One region of the Dorea sp. OM07-5 genome, then DNA from elsewhere that is predicted to be linked to it. Evidence: riboswitches for the same ligand, from Rfam matches in the RefSeq annotation. Region 1 holds a riboswitch; the other holds the start of a gene.
The links. Region 1 has a riboswitch for glycine ahead of gcvT (glycine cleavage system aminomethyltransferase GcvT). Riboswitches for the same ligand answer to the same signal wherever they lie in the genome.

Region 1 (8,210 bases):
CAGAGATTGAATTAAAGTAAAAAAGAAGAAATGTGCAAAGATGCCTGTCGTTGACAAACGGCGGGTATCTTATTATAATTAGGAGATAGTGAGTTTGGAGGAGGAAATTATGCAAAAATACGGAGTAAATGAATTACGTAGAATGTTCCTTGAATTTTTTGAAAGTAAAGGACATCTGGCTATGAAAAGCTTTTCACTGGTGCCGCACAATGACAAGAGTCTGTTGCTTATCAATTCCGGTATGGCGCCGTTAAAACCATATTTTACAGGACAGGAGATTCCACCAAGAAAGAGAGTGACAACCTGTCAGAAGTGTATCCGTACAGGAGATATCGAGAATGTAGGAAAGACTGCAAGACACGGTACTTTCTTCGAGATGCTTGGTAACTTTTCGTTTGGAGATTATTTTAAACACGATGCAATTCACTGGACATGGGAGTTTTTGACAGAAGTTGTAGGTCTTGATCCGGATCGTCTGTATCCATCTGTTTATCTTGAGGACGATGAAGCGTGGAAGATCTGGAATGAAGAGATTGGGATTGCACCGGAGAGAATCTTCAAGTTTGGCAAGGAAGATAACTTCTGGGAGCATGGTTCAGGTCCTTGTGGTCCATGTTCAGAAGTATATTACGACCGCGGTGAGAAATATGGTTGCGGACGTCCGGATTGTACAGTAGGATGTGAATGTGATCGGTACATGGAAATCTGGAATAACGTATTTACACAGTTTGACAATGACGGACACAACAACTACACAGAACTTGAACAGAAGAATATTGATACCGGTATGGGACTGGAGCGTCTTGCATGTATTGTGCAGAATGTAGATTCTATGTTTGATATCGATACAATGAAAGCACTGCGCGACCATGTATGCCGCATTACAGGTGTATCTTATGGAACAAGCGATGAGACAGATGTTTCTCTCCGTGTTATCACGGATCATATCCGTTCTGTCACGTTTATGATCTCTGACGGAATTATGCCGTCCAACAGTGGAAGAGGTTATGTGCTGCGGCGTCTGTTGCGTCGTGCCTGCCGTCATGGACGACTGCTTGGCATTGAGAGAGCATTCCTCGTAGAACTGGCACAGACTGTTATCGATGGTTCCAAGGATGGATATCCGGAACTGGAAGAGAAAAAAGACTTTATTTTCAATGTCATTGCAAAAGAAGAAGCGCAGTTTAACAAGACGATCGATCAGGGACTGTCTATTCTTGCTGACATGGAAGCAGATATGAAAGCAGAAGGTACAACCGTACTTTCCGGAGAGAATGCATTCAAGCTTTATGATACTTATGGATTCCCGGTGGATCTGACAAGTGAGATCCTGGAGGAAAAGGGACTGACATATGATAAAGAAGGCTTTGAAAAAGCACAGAAAGAACAGCGCGCGAAGTCCGAAGGAACTTTTGGAACACACAGTTACAGTGGTACAGACGCAAGCGTTTATGATGCGCTTGATCCGGAACTGACAACAGAATTTGTCGGATATGACAATATGGAAGCAGAGTCAGAAGTTACAGCACTTACAAATGAAGAAGAGATTGTAGATGCACTCTCTGACGGAGAAAAGGGAACGGTCATTGTAGCGAAGACTCCGTTCTACGCAACAAGCGGTGGACAGGAAGCTGATAAAGGTGTGATCCGCAGTGCAGACGGTGAATTTGTAGTAGAAGATGTTGTAAAACTTCTCGGTGGCAAATTCGGACATGTCGGTCATGTGACAAAAGGCATGATCAAATTCGGTGATAAAGTGACAATGGAGGTTGATCGTGAAAACCGTGCACTTGCTGCAAATAACCACAGTGCAACACATCTGTTACAGAAAGCACTCCGCATGGTGCTTGGAACACATGTAGAACAGGCTGGATCTCTGAACAATGCGAACAGACTTCGTTTTGACTTTACGCATTTTTCTGCTATGACAGAAGAACAGCTCAAAGAAGTAGAGGCAATCGTCAACAGAGAAATTCGTAATCATCTTCCGGTTGTTGTGCGCAACATGCCGATCGAGGAAGCAAAAAAGACAGGAGCAGCGGCTCTGTTTGGTGAAAAATACGGAGATATTGTACGTGTTGTCAGCATGGGAGATTTCTCTATTGAGTTCTGTGGTGGTACACATGTGGCAAATACCGGTGATATCATGGCATTTAAGATCCTTTCCGAGTCCGGTGTCGCAGCCGGTGTGCGCCGTATTGAAGCACTGACTTCCAAAGGACTGATGGAATATTACGAGGAACAGGAGCAGAAGCTTCACGAAGCTGCGAAGATGTTGAAGACAACTCCGGATAATATGGAAGAGAAGATCAGTCATCTGCAGGCTGAGAATAAGGCATTGAAGAGCGAAGTGGAGAGCCTGAAGGGCAAGCTTGCCAAAGATGCTATAGGTGATGTGATGAATCAGGTGACAGAAGTTGTCGGTGTGAAACTGCTCGCCGCAAAGGTAGAAGGCGTGGATATGAACGGACTCCGTGATCTTGGTGACCAGTTAAAAGACAAGCTTGGCGAAGGTGTTGTCGTGCTTGTATCGGCTACAGATGGTAAAGTCAGCCTGATGGCTATGGCTACCAAAGGAGCAATTGATAAAGGCGCACATGCAGGTAATCTGATCAAGGCTTGTGCATCATGCGTTGGAGGAGGTGGTGGTGGCCGCCCGAATATGGCCCAAGCTGGGGGCAAGAAGCCGGAAGGCATGAATGATGCACTCACAAAAGCGAAAGAAGTACTGGCTGAACAGCTTGCATAAGTGCACTTTAGAAGTATGAAAATACGCAGATAATAGTACAATAAAATACAATGAAAATAAAGAAAGATACATTTTCTACAAAAAAGTGAAAATGTATCTTTCTTTTTTATAGATAATAACTATAATGACTGTTGCAATTGCCTATAAATAACAGAAAAGTTAAAAAATAAACAATTATTGACAGATAATTTAAGGACTGTTACAATAAGCCTGTCAAAATAAAAGAAAAGTGATCGGGTGATGAACCTAAGAGAGATTATTAGCAATAAGTAATAGCGCCGAAGGGGCAAGAAGTAATTCGAAACTCTCAGGCAGAAGAATTGGGTTCGGACGAAGCTCTGAAAGAAAGCAGACAGGGAGGCAGGAAGTCCTGAAATAGGACATGTCTCTTATTTTTTTGCTCCGACAAACTTTTAACGGAACAAGACCCGCTGACAGAGCAGTTCATGATGAGAAAAAAGGAGGATTTTTATCATGGAATTAAAAACGCCACTCTATGATGCACATGTGAAGGCAGGAGGTAAGATCGTACCATTTGGAGGTTACCTTCTTCCGGTACAGTATGAAGCAGGTGTAATCAAAGAACATATGGCTGTTCGTACTCAGGCAGGACTATTTGATGTATCTCATATGGGAGAAGTTTTATGCGAAGGAAAGGATGCACTTGCAAATATCCAGATGATACTGACAAATAACTTTGACAATATGGTGGATGGACAGGCAAGATACAGTCCGATGTGTAATGAACATGGCGGAACAGTAGACGATCTGATTGTTTACAAACATTCCGATGATCATTACTTTATTGTTGTCAATGCAGCAAACAAAGATAAAGATTATCAGTGGATGTTAAATCATCAGTTTGGAGAAGTCAAATTTACAGACGTATCTGCTCAGTATGCACAACTTGCACTGCAGGGACCAAAAGCAATGGATATCTTAAGAAAGCTGACAGCAGAAGAGAACATTCCTCAGAAATACTACCATGCAGTATTCGACACAGAAGTAGCCGGAATCCCATGTATCATTTCCAAGACAGGATACACAGGTGAGGATGGAGTAGAATTATATCTGCCAAGCGAGTATGCAGAGAAGATGTGGGATACACTTCTTGAAAATGGAAAAGAAGAAGGACTTATCCCGTGTGGTCTTGGAGCAAGAGATACACTTCGCATGGAAGCAGCAATGCCACTTTACGGTCACGAGATGGATGATGATGTTTCACCGCTGGAGACAGGACTTGGATTCGCAGTGAAGATGAAAAAAGATGACTTCATCGGTAAGAAAGCTCTGGAAGAACATGCAGAACTAACGAGAAAGAGAGTAGGTCTGGAAGTTATTGGAAGAGGAATCATCCGTGAACATCAGGATGTATATGCAGACGGCAAAGTGATCGGACATACAACATCCGGTACAAAAGGTCCTTTCATTGACAAGGCTGTCGGAATGGCATTACTGGAAACTGACTATACAGATGTAGGAACAAAATTACAGGTAGATGTCAGAGGACGTATGGTTGATGTAGAAGTTGTAGCACTTCCGTTTTATAAGAGAGCAAAATAAATATAAGGATGCCAGGAAAAGGTCTGAAACCGAGGGTATCACAAACAGGGGCATATTATATCATAAAAGAAAAGGAGATTAAAACAATGGAATTAAGAGCAGAATTAAAGTATTCAAAATCACACGAGTGGATAAAAGAGGATGGAGACGTAAGCGTGATCGGATTAACAGATTATGCACAGTCTGAATTAGGAGATCTTGTATTTATAAACCTTCCGGAAGTTGGAGATGAAGTAACAGTCGGAGAAGCATTCGCAGATGTTGAGTCTGTAAAAGCAGTATCTGATGTATTCTCACCGGTTTCAGGTGTTGTAACAGAGATCAACGAAGAACTGTTAGATGCTCCGGAATCTATCAACGAAGCACCTTATGATGCATGGTTTGTAAAAGTTGGTGAAGTAAAAGAGACAGAAGAACTGTTAGATGCTGACGCATACAAAGCATTTGTAGAAAGCGAAGAGGCTTAATACATAAGAATGTGAAGAAAGGCGGTGGATAAAGAACATGGGTAGTTATGTTCCAAACACATTAGATGAGCGAAAAGCGATGCTGAATGAAATCGGATATGAGAGCATCGATGATTTATTCCGCCACATCCCGGAGCAGGTTAAGATCCAGGGCGGCTTAGATATTCCGGAAGGAATGTCAGAGATGGAAGTTCTGAAAAAGATGAAAGGAATCGCAAAGAAAAATAAAGTATTTCCGACAATCTTCCGTGGTGCAGGCGCATACAGACACTATATTCCGACTATGGTAAACAATGTCATTTCAAAAGAAAATTTACAGACTGCATATACACCGTATCAGGCAGAAATCAGTCAGGGAATTCTGCAATCCATTTTTGAGTATCAGACAATGATAGCGGATCTTACAGGAATGGATGTATCCAATGCATCTGTTTATGACGGAGCTACGGCAGCAGCAGAGGCGGTTGCAATGTGTGCTGACAGAAAACGTAAGAAAGCATTTGTTTCAGCAACAGTAATGCCAAGTGTGTTAGAAGTTATTAAAACATATTGCTTCGGTAACGAATTAGAAATCGAAGTAATTCCGGAAAAAGACGGAGTGACAGATATTGCTTATCTGAAAGAACATATTGATAAACAGGCAGCATGTGTGCTGATCCAGCATCCAAATTATTATGGAAGTTTGGAAGATGCACAGACAATCGGCGAAGTGGCACACGAGGCAGGCGCTAAATACGTTATGAGTGTGAATCCGATTTCTCTTGGAGCACTGAAGACACCAAGAGAGTATGGCGCAGATGTTGCAGTTGGCGACGGACAGCCACTCGGACTTCCAATTGCATTTGGCGGACCATATCTCGGCTTCATGACATGCGTGGAAAGTACGATGAGAAAGCTTCCTGGACGAGTTGTCGGAGAGACAGAAGATCACAACGGAAAGAAAGGCTATGTTCTGACATTACAGGCAAGAGAGCAGCATATCCGTCGTGAGAAAGCATCCAGCAACATCTGTTCAAACCAGGCACTTTGTGCACTTGCTGTTGGTGTATATCTTTCCTGCATGGGAAATGAAGGTGTGACAAAAGCAGCCGAGCAGAGCATGTCCAAAGCACATTACATGGCAGAGAAACTTGCGGGAGCAGGATTTAAGGTGGAAAACAAACAGAATTTCTTCCATGAATTTGTAACTGTATCAGATACACCTTCTGAAAAAGTACTGAAGGCACTGGAAGACGAAGACATCCTTGGTGGATATCCACTGGATGACAAGCGGATTCTCTGGTGCTGTACAGAGATGAACACAAAAGAAGAGATCGACAAAGCAGTATCGATCTTAAAGGAGGTGTAGTGGATGCTGATTTTTGAAAAAAGCAAAACAGGAAGGAAATGCCAGAACCTTCCGGAGTGCGATGTACCAGTCGTTACTTTAGATGCAAAAGATAAAAGAGAAGTGAAATTACATCTGCCGGAGCTTTCAGAGGGCGAGCTTAGCAGACATTACACAGAACTGGCAAAGAAATCACATGGTGTGAACGATGGATTCTATCCATTGGGATCCTGTACTATGAAATATAATCCGAGAGTTAATGAAGTGGCAGCAGGATTGGAAGGATTTACAGATATTCATCCGTTACAGCCGACAGAGACTGTGCAGGGATGTCTGGAAGTATTAAAAACACTGGAATCCTATCTGTGCGAGATCGCCGGAATGAAGCGTATGACTTTCCAACCGGCAGCAGGTGCGCATGGAGAGTTTACAGGACTTCTTCTGATCAAAGCATATCATAAAAGCCACGGAGATGAAAAACGTAAAAAGATTATCGTTCCTGATTCTGCACACGGAACGAACCCGGCAAGTGCTGCAATGGCAGGATTTTCAGTAGTGAGTGTTCCTTCAGGACCGGATGGATGCGTAGATATTGAAAAATTAAAAGAAATTGCAGGCGATGATGTAGCCGGGCTTATGCTTACAAACCCGAATACAGTAGGTCTGTTTGATAAGAATATTCTTGAGATTACAAAGATTATTCATGACTGTGGCGGACTCTGCTACTATGACGGAGCAAACTTAAATGCAGTTATGGGAACAGTAAGACCTGGAGATATGGGATTTGATGTTATTCATCTGAATCTTCATAAGACATTCTCAACTCCGCACGGTGGAGGCGGCCCGGGAAGTGGACCGGTAGGATGCAAGGAATTCCTTGTTCCATTCCTTCCATCGATTCTTGTAGAAGGTGAAGACAAACTGGTTGCTGTAAAAGAAAAAAACAGTATTGGTGAGATGAAGAACTTTTATGGAAATTTCCTTGTTGTAGTACGTGCCCTGGCTTATGTTATGACACTTGGAAAAGAAGGAATTCCGGAAGCAAGCAAGAATGCAGTTCTGAACGCTAATTATATGATGAATAAATTAAAAGATCTCTATACAATGGCTTATGATGAAGTGTGCATGCATGAATTTGTTATGAGTCTTGCAGATCTGAAAAAACAGACAGGTGTATCAGCAATGGATATTGCAAAAGGACTTCTCGACTTCGAAATCCATCCACCGACAATGTATTTCCCTCTGATCGTGGACGAAGCATTAATGGTTGAGCCTACAGAGACAGAGTCTAAAGAGACAATGGATGAGGCGATTGCAGTATTCCGCAAATTGTATGAGACTGCCGGTGAGGATGCAGAGAGTCTTCATAATGCTCCGATGACAACACCAGTAACAAGAATGGATGAAGTAGGAGCAGCAAGACATCCGATTCTTAGATATCAGTTTGAAGACTAATTAGAATGGCAGGAGAATAATAAAGTGGTTAATAAGTTAACATATATTGAGAGCGAGCAGTATAATCCTTATAAAAACCTGGCAGTGGAAGAATATCTTTTCTTCCACTGTCAAAAAGAAGAATGTATCTTATATCTGTGGCAGAATCAGCATACGGTTGTGATCGGCCGGAATCAGAATGCATGGGCAGAATGTCTGACAGAGAAGCTGGAAAATGAAGGTGGATATCTGGCAAGAAGATTATCCGGCGGCGGCGCAGTCTATCATGATCTTGGTAATCTGAATTTTACTTTCCTTGTAAATGAAGAAAATTATAATGTAGACAGACAGCTTGAAGTTATTCAAAAAGCGGTAGCAAAGTTCGGTGTCTGTACTGAAAAATCCGGAAGAAATGATATTCTAATTAATGGAAGAAAATTTTCCGGAAATGCATTTTACAAAGAAGGTTCACGTTGCTATCATCATGGAACAATCATGTTGGATGTAAAACTGGATGAGATGTCAAAATATTTGACAGTATCCAAAGAAAAATTACAGTCCAAAGGTGTAAATTCTGTAAAATCCAGGGTAGTGAATATAAAAGAGCTGGTTCCGGATATTACAGTGGACCGCATGAAAGAAGCGCTCAGAGAAGCATTCGAAGAAGTAT
Region 2 (8,210 bases), 140 kb from region 1:
TGTTTTACAGGCAATTATCCGATGAAAGTGCCGGGCAGAGATGTATCCCTTGCCTTTGAGTAGAAGATATAAATTATTTAAATATAATTCAGAATAAGGAGAAAAAAACGATGACAAACGACAGATATCAGAGCCCACTTTCAGAAAGATATGCCAGCAAAGAGATGCAGTATATTTTCTCGCCGGACAAGAAGTTCCGCACATGGAGAAAACTGTGGATCGCACTTGCAGAGACGGAGAAAGAGCTGGGACTTCCAATCACCCAGGAACAGATTGATGAATTAAAAGCGCATGCAGAAGACATTAATTATGATGTCGCAAAGGAACGTGAAAAGGTAGTGCGTCATGACGTAATGTCTCATGTATATGCATATGGAAAACAGTGCCCGAAGGCGAAAGGAATCATTCATCTTGGAGCAACATCCTGTTATGTAGGAGATAATACAGATATTATCCTGATGTCCGAGGCACTGGATATTGTGAAGAAAAAACTGGTAAATGTAATTGCAGAACTTGCCAAATTTGCGGATGAGCATAAGAATCTGCCGACGCTTGCATTTACACATTTCCAGCCGGCGCAGCCGACAACGGTTGGAAAACGTGCAACTTTGTGGATGCAGGAATTTATGATGGACTTGGAAGATCTGGAGTATGTAAAAGGAAGCTTGAAGATGCTTGGCTCAAAGGGGACTACCGGTACACAGGCAAGTTTCCAGGAACTGTTTGATGGAGATCAGGAGACGATTGATAAGATCGATCCAATGATCGCACAGAAGATGGGATTTGAGGCATGTTATCCGGTTTCAGGACAGACTTACTCCAGAAAAGTAGATACAAGAGTAATTAATGTACTGGCAGGAATTGCTGCGAGTGCACACAAATTCAGCAATGACATCCGTCTGCTTCAGCACTTAAAAGAAGTAGAAGAACCATTTGAAAAGACACAGATCGGATCATCCGCAATGGCTTACAAGCGTAATCCGATGAGAAGCGAGAGAATTGCATCTTTATCCAGATATGTGATAGTAGATGCGCTGAATCCGGCAATCACATCTGCAACGCAGTGGTTTGAGAGAACGCTGGATGATTCCGCAAATAAACGTCTGAGTGTGCCGGAAGGATTCCTTGCAATTGATGGTATTCTGGATCTCTGCCTGAATGTTGTAGATGGACTGGTTGTATATCCGAAAGTAATCGAGAAACGTCTGATGTCAGAGCTTCCATTTATGGCAACAGAGAATATTATGATGGATGCTGTAAAAGCAGGCGGTGACCGTCAGGAGTTACATGAAAGAATCCGTGAGCTTTCTATGGAAGCAGGACGCAATGTAAAAGAAAAAGGGCTGGACAATAATCTTCTGGAACTGATTGCAGCAGATCCGGCATTCAATCTGAGTGTTGATGAACTGAAGAAGACAATGGATCCGTCCAAATATGTTGGACGCGCACCGGTTCAGGTAGACAATTATCTGAACAATGTTGTACGCCCAATGCTTGAAGAGAATAAAGAAATTCTTGGAATGACAGCGGAAATTAACGTGTAAAATATATGGAATATATAAAGAATATCTATAGATGAAACGAATAGATAGAAGTTACAAACGTGCAATAGTAATTGTGACGAAAAAATCTTTAATGATGAAAATAACTTGACAAAAAAACGGTGTAAGCGAACGAGTTTACGCCGTTTTTTGTATGTAAAATAATAAGCGCGATTGCACACAATGTATAAAATACACAAAGAAAATATAGAAGGTTTTGTACATATTGCGCTGTATATAGATAAGTGTTATGATAGGTGTAATGAATAAGTTCGTATAAATATACGGAAAATCTATACAAAGAAAAGGGGGATGTAACAATGAAAACATTAAACGATCTTGTTCTGACAATTCAGCACTATCTGTCTGATTATGTGTTGATCATCGCACTTCTCGGAGGTGGAATCTGGTTCACATTTAAGCTTGGTTTTATTCAAGTACGTGGATTTGGAGAAGGAATGCGCCGGACTTTTGGCGGCCTGTTCAGTAAAAAAGGCAATGCTGACAAAGATGGAATGTCATCATTCCAGGCACTGGCAACAGCAATTGCAGCTCAGGTAGGAACCGGTAATATCGCCGGAGCGGCGACCGCTCTTGCAATCGGAGGACCGGGAGCTATTTTTTGGATGTGGATTGCAGCATTCCTGGGAATGGCAACGATCTTTGGCGAGGCTGTACTTGCACAGAAGTATAAGCAGGTAGGATCTGACGGAGAGATCACAGGAGGACCTGTATATTATATCCGTGCAGCATTTAAAGGAACGTTTGGAAAAGTACTTGCCGGAATTTTTGCAGTATTGATCATCCTGGCGCTTGGATTTATGGGTAATGCAGTACAGTCCAATTCCATCGCAGCAGCCTTCCATACAGCATTTGGTGTGCCACAGGCAGCAGTTGGTGTTGTAGTTGCACTGATCGCGTTATTTGTATTCGTAGGTGGTATGCAGCGTATCGCAAAAGTAACAGAGACGATCGTACCGATCATGGCAGCTTTCTATATTCTTGGTGCGCTGATTGTTATTATTTATAATTATAAGAATATTCCATATGCATTCCAGGCAATTGTCGTTGGAGCATTTAATCCGTCAGCAGTATCCGGTGGTGCTGTGGGTGCGACATTAAAACTTGCGCTTACAAAAGGTGTTGCAAGAGGATTGTTCTCTAATGAGGCTGGTATGGGTTCTACCCCACATGCGCATGCAGTTGCAAAAGTAGATCATCCGGTCGAGCAGGGATTTGTTGCAATGATCGGTGTATTTATCGATACGTTTATCGTACTAAACCTGACAGCATTTGTAATTATTACAACGAAGTCTATTCCAAGTGGTAAGACAGGTGCAGAGTTAAGCCAGTATGCATTCTCTACATTGTATGGAAAAGGCGGAGATATCTTTATCGCGATTTGTATGTTCTTCTTCGCATTTTCAACAATTATTGGCTGGTATTTCTTTGGACAGGCAAATATTAAGTATCTGTTTGGACCAAAAGCTGTAAAAGTATATTCCGTATTAGTTGCTGTGTGCGTAGTGCTTGGATCACTTGCACAGGTAGATCTCGTATGGAATATGGCAGACTGCTTCAACTCCATGATGGTAATTCCGAACTTTATCGGTCTGATTGTTCTGAGCGGTACGATTAAGAAGTTGCATGATGATTACTATCAGAACTTTAAAAAGAATAAATAGATATTATCTATAAGTGGATGAAATGCAGGACAATCATAAATGTTGTTTTTTATAGACGTTTTAATAAATATTATAAAATCGACTAATAAATATAACAAAAATCAGGAATGGAAATTGTGCATACTCACTAAAATAATATTAATTAGTATAATGGGTTGCAAAAAAAGTTACAATAAGTTATTATAGATACAGGCAATAAATAATATAAAAAATGTCTATGAAAATTGTGTAATGATTTTCTATGAAAAGAATATTCGTGGGATGATGTTTTCCAAGAGAGAGTTGAACGGATCAGCCGCCGAAGAGGCAAGCCGGACATACATGGTGGGTATGCAAAAAGGTGAAACTTTCAGGCAAAAGGACTGGAAAATGTACCACATTCTGAATCTTGTGCTGTGTGATAAAGCTTATCGATGATTTCAATTTATCAGGGCAAAAGACAGGAAGGACGCCGTAGATATAATTGTATATCTGGACGTCCTTTTTTATTTGGAATACCGATGACTTTTATTGTATTTATCGATTGCCGAGGCAACAGGCCGGAAAGGAGGATACGGTTCAGGATGAACAGGGGGAAATATATAGTCTTGACCAATAATCCACTGGTCTTCGATAAGCTTGAGAAGACACACGAAGTAATATATCTGGAAACTACTTATGAAGGACTTCTCCGGGAAGTCAGAGACAGAATACATGACGGACATTTACTTCTGACGCATCCGTTATCCGGAAGCGTGAAGCCAAATGAGACACCATACAAATCGGTTTTGATTTCAGCTGGAAAGGAGGAAGTGGACAGAAGGTCGCTTACGATTATAGAAAATGCAATCGATGCATGCCATAAATTCCAAGATAAGACTGGACGATATGGAGAAAGCGTACTGGAAGATTTTCAGTTGATTGACTGGACTCTGCTGGAAAGCGGCCTGGCATCAGCAGATGCCTGGTAAGTCATTGAGTGAGGTTGTCGAGCGTTGCAGCTTAAACAATATAATTTTTTTAAGGAGGGAACTTAAAGTGAGATTAGAAATGGGACACATTTACATCAAGGATATTCAGTTTGCATCTGAGTCAAAGATTGAAGACGGAATCCTTTATGTATCCGAAGAAGCCGTTAAGGCAGTAGCTCTTGAGGACGAAAAGATTAAGAGCGTATCATTTGACATTGCAAAACCGGGTGAGTCTGTAAGAATCACACCTGTTAAAGATGTTATCGAACCTAGAGTTAAAGTTGAAGGAAGAGGAGGAATCTTCCCGGGAGTTATCTCTAAAGTAGACACAGTTGGAGAAGGAAAGACTTACGCATTAAAAGGAATGGCTGTTGTTACAGCTGGTAAGATCGTGGGATTCCAGGAAGGTATCATTGATATGACAGGTCCTGGAGCAGATTACACACCATTCTCCAAGACATTAAACCTGGTTATGGTATGTGAGCCAATTGACAATATCAAACAGCATGAATACGAAAAAGCAGTTCGTTTCGCTGGATTCAGAGTTGCAACTTACATTGGTGAGTTAGCACGTGATCTGACACCGGATGAGACAAAAGTTTACGAGACATGCACAATCAAAGAAGGAATGGAAAAATATCCGGACCTGCCGAGAGTTGCATATGTACAGATGCTTCAGAGCCAGGGACTTCTTCATGACACATATGTATATGGTGTAGATGCTAAGAAAATCGTTCCTACAATTTTAAGCCCTACAGAGATCATGGACGGAGCAATTGTTTCCGGTAACTGTGTATCTGCATGTGATAAGAACCCTACATATGTTCATCTGAACAACCCGGTTGTACATGACTTATTTGAACAGCACGGAAAAACATTAAACTTTGTTTGCCAGATTATCACAAACGAGAACGTATATCTTGCTGATAAACAGCGTTCTTCTGACTGGACAGCAAAACTTTGCAAGATGTTAGACCTGGATGGAGTTATTGTATCTCAGGAAGGATTCGGTAACCCGGATACAGACCTTATCATGAATTGTAAGAAGATTGAAGCAGAAGGCGTTAAGACTGTAATCATCACAGACGAGTATGCCGGACGTGATGGAAAATCTCAGTCACTTGCTGATGCTGATCAGGCTGCTGATGCAGTAGTAACAGGCGGAAATGCAAACCAGGTAGTTATCCTGCCGAAACTTGACAAAGTAATTGGAACTCTTGACTATGTAACAAAGATTGCTGGTGCAAGTGAAGAGACACTGCGCGAGGACGGATCTCTTGAAGTTGAGCTTCAGGTTCTGACAGGCGCAACAAACGAAACTGGTTTCAATAAACTGAGTGCAAGATAAGGAATGGAGGATATAGAATAATGGCTAAATTAAAAGTTGTTCATTACATCAATCAGTTCTTTGCACAGATTGGTGGAGAAGAAAAAGCAGATTACCCGGTTGAACTGCGTGTTGGCGAAGTTGTTGGACCAGGTATGGCATTAACACAGAATTTTAAAGACGAAGCAGAGATCATTGCAACAATCGTATGTGGTGACTCTTATTTCAACGAGAATCTTGAAAAAGCAAAAGCAGAGATTCTTGAGATGGTTAAAGAACAGGCTCCGGACATCTTTATTGCAGGACCGGCTTTCAACGCTGGACGTTACGGAGTTGCCTGCGGTACTATCGCAGCAGCAGTTCAGGAAGAACTTGGTATTCCTTCCCTGACTGGTATGTATGTAGAGAACCCAGGTGCTGATATGTTTAAAAACCAGGTATACATGGTCTCTACAAAGAACAGTGCAGCAGGTATGAGAGACGCTGTTAAGAAGATGGCTCCTCTGGCTGTTAAACTTGGAAAAGGTGAGAAAATCGGTTCTTCTGCAGAAGAAGGATATATGCCGAACGGTATTCGTGTAAACTTCTTTGAAAAAGAAAGAGGATCTCAGAGAGCTGTTAAGATGCTCATTAAGAAACTGGCTGGAAAACCTTTCGAGACAGAGTTCCCAATGCCAGACTTCGACAGAGTTGATCCGAATCCGGCTGTAAAAGACCTTGCACATGCTAAGATCGCATTAGTTACTTCCGGTGGTATCGTTCCGAAGGGAAATCCGGATCACATCGAAAGTTCAAGTGCTTCCCACTATGGTGAGTATGATATTACAGGTGTTACGGATCTGACAGAAGACACATATGAGACAGCTCATGGTGGATACGATCCAGTATACGCAAATGAAGATGCTGACCGTGTACTTCCTGTTGACGTTCTTCGTGATATGGAAAAAGAAGGAATTATCGGTGAGTTACATCACTTATTCTATACTACAACAGGAAATGGTACTGCTGTTGCATCTGCAAAAGCATTTGCTGATGAATTCTCCAAGAAACTGGTAGCTGATGGAGTAGATGCAGTAATCCTCACATCTACTTGAGGTACCTGTACACGTTGCGGTGCAACGATGGTAAAAGAAATTGAGAGAGCAGGAATTCCGGTAGTACATATCTGTACAGTAACACCAATTTCCATGACAGTTGGTGCTAACAGAATCGTTCCGGCTATCGCAATCCCTCATCCACTTGGAAATCCGGCACTGGATAAAGATGAGGAAAAAGAACTTCGTCGTAAGATCGTAGAGAAAGCTCTGAAAGCTCTTACAACAGAGGTTGACGGACAGACTATTTTCGAGTAGAGTATGAGAATACTATTAATGAAAAGGAGACGTAACAGACATGGATAAGATTTATGATGTTATCGTTCTTGGTGCAGGACCTGCCGGATTAGCGGCAGGACTGTATGCAGGAAGAAGTCGTCTTTCTGTACTGATTCTTGAAAAAGGACAGGACGGAGGACAGATTGCAATCACAGATGAGATCGAGAACTATCCGGGACAGATCGTAGAAGGTGAGTCCGGACCGTCCCTGATCGCAAGAATGACAGAACAGGCAGCTAAATTCGGAGCTGAGCGTGTATCTGACACAATTACAGAAGTATCTCTTGAGGGAGATGTAAAAGTGTTAAAGAGCTCAAAAGCAGAATACAAAGCAAGACATGTCATCCTCGCTACAGGAGCTCATGCAAGACCAATCGGATGCAAAGGGGAAGCAGAGTTCACAGGAAAAGGTGTTTCTTACTGTGCAACATGCGATGCAAACTTCTTTGAGGATTTCGAGGTATACGTAGTTGGTGGAGGAGACTCCGCAGTAGAAGAAGCTATGTATCTGACAAAATTTGCAAGAAAAGTTACAATCATTCACAGACGTGACGAACTTCGTGCTGCAAAATCCATTCAGGAAAAGGCTTTCAAGAACCCAAAACTGCACTTTATGTGGGATACAGTTGTAGAAGAAGTCGGTGGAGATGATATTCTCCAGTGGATGAAAGTGAAAAATGTGAAAACTGGTGAAGTTACAACAGTGGAAGCAGATGAAGAAGACGGAATGTTTGGTGTGTTCGGATTTATCGGAACAGTACCGAATACAAAACCGTTTGAAGGAATTATCGACATGGATGAGCGTGGATACATCAAGACAGATGCAGACATGCATACAAACATCCCGGGTGTATATGCAGCAGGTGATGTTCGCGTGAAGAGCCTGAGGCAGGTAGTAACTGCAGCAGCTGACGGAGCAATCGCAGCCGTTCAGGTTGAGAGAAGTATGTCAGATTATTTCTAAAACCTTTTTAATTCGTCAAATTTTGTATTTAATAAGGAGAGATAAGCAATGTTAGAAGTAGATAAGAAAACATTTGAAGAAGAAGTATTAAAAGCAGAAGGATATGTATTTGTAGACTTTTTCGGTGATGGATGTGTTCCATGCCAGGCTCTGATGCCAAAAGTACATGAATATGCAGATACATATGGTGACAAGATGAAATTCACATGCCTGAATACAACAAAGGCACGTCGTCTTGCAATCTCTCAGAAAATCTTAGGTCTGCCGGTTATGGCAATTTACAAAGACGGAGAGAAAGTAGAAGAGCTGGTAAAAGATGATTGTACACCAGAGTCTATCGAAGAGTTGATTAAGAAATACATCTAATCTG

Region 2: linked by a shared signal. The riboswitch ahead of DXC04_RS06855 (GrdX family protein) and the one ahead of gcvT (glycine cleavage system aminomethyltransferase GcvT) in region 1 are both predicted to bind glycine.

What each region holds. Positions count from the first base shown of each region.
Region 1 covers NZ_QUKZ01000005.1:52,633-60,842, reverse strand. The annotation lists gene DXC04_RS06235 (4Fe-4S dicluster domain-containing protein) at 1-20, shown strand, start outside; gene alaS (alanine--tRNA ligase) at 110-2,749, shown strand; glycine riboswitch at 2,987-3,082, shown strand; gene gcvT (glycine cleavage system aminomethyltransferase GcvT) at 3,224-4,312, shown strand; gene gcvH (glycine cleavage system protein GcvH) at 4,399-4,779, shown strand; gene gcvPA (aminomethyl-transferring glycine dehydrogenase subunit GcvPA) at 4,817-6,127, shown strand; gene gcvPB (aminomethyl-transferring glycine dehydrogenase subunit GcvPB) at 6,131-7,561, shown strand; gene DXC04_RS06205 (lipoate--protein ligase) at 7,586-8,210, shown strand, end outside.
Region 2 covers NZ_QUKZ01000005.1:188,140-196,349, reverse strand. The annotation lists gene purF (amidophosphoribosyltransferase) at 1-63, shown strand, start outside; gene purB (adenylosuccinate lyase) at 111-1,544, shown strand; gene DXC04_RS06860 (alanine/glycine:cation symporter family protein) at 1,862-3,226, shown strand; glycine riboswitch at 3,489-3,601, shown strand; gene DXC04_RS06855 (GrdX family protein) at 3,790-4,176, shown strand; gene DXC04_RS06850 (glycine/sarcosine/betaine reductase component B subunit) at 4,244-5,524, shown strand; gene grdB (glycine reductase complex selenoprotein B) at 5,545-6,855, shown strand; gene trxB (thioredoxin-disulfide reductase) at 6,896-7,840, shown strand; gene trxA (thioredoxin TrxA) at 7,889-8,206, shown strand.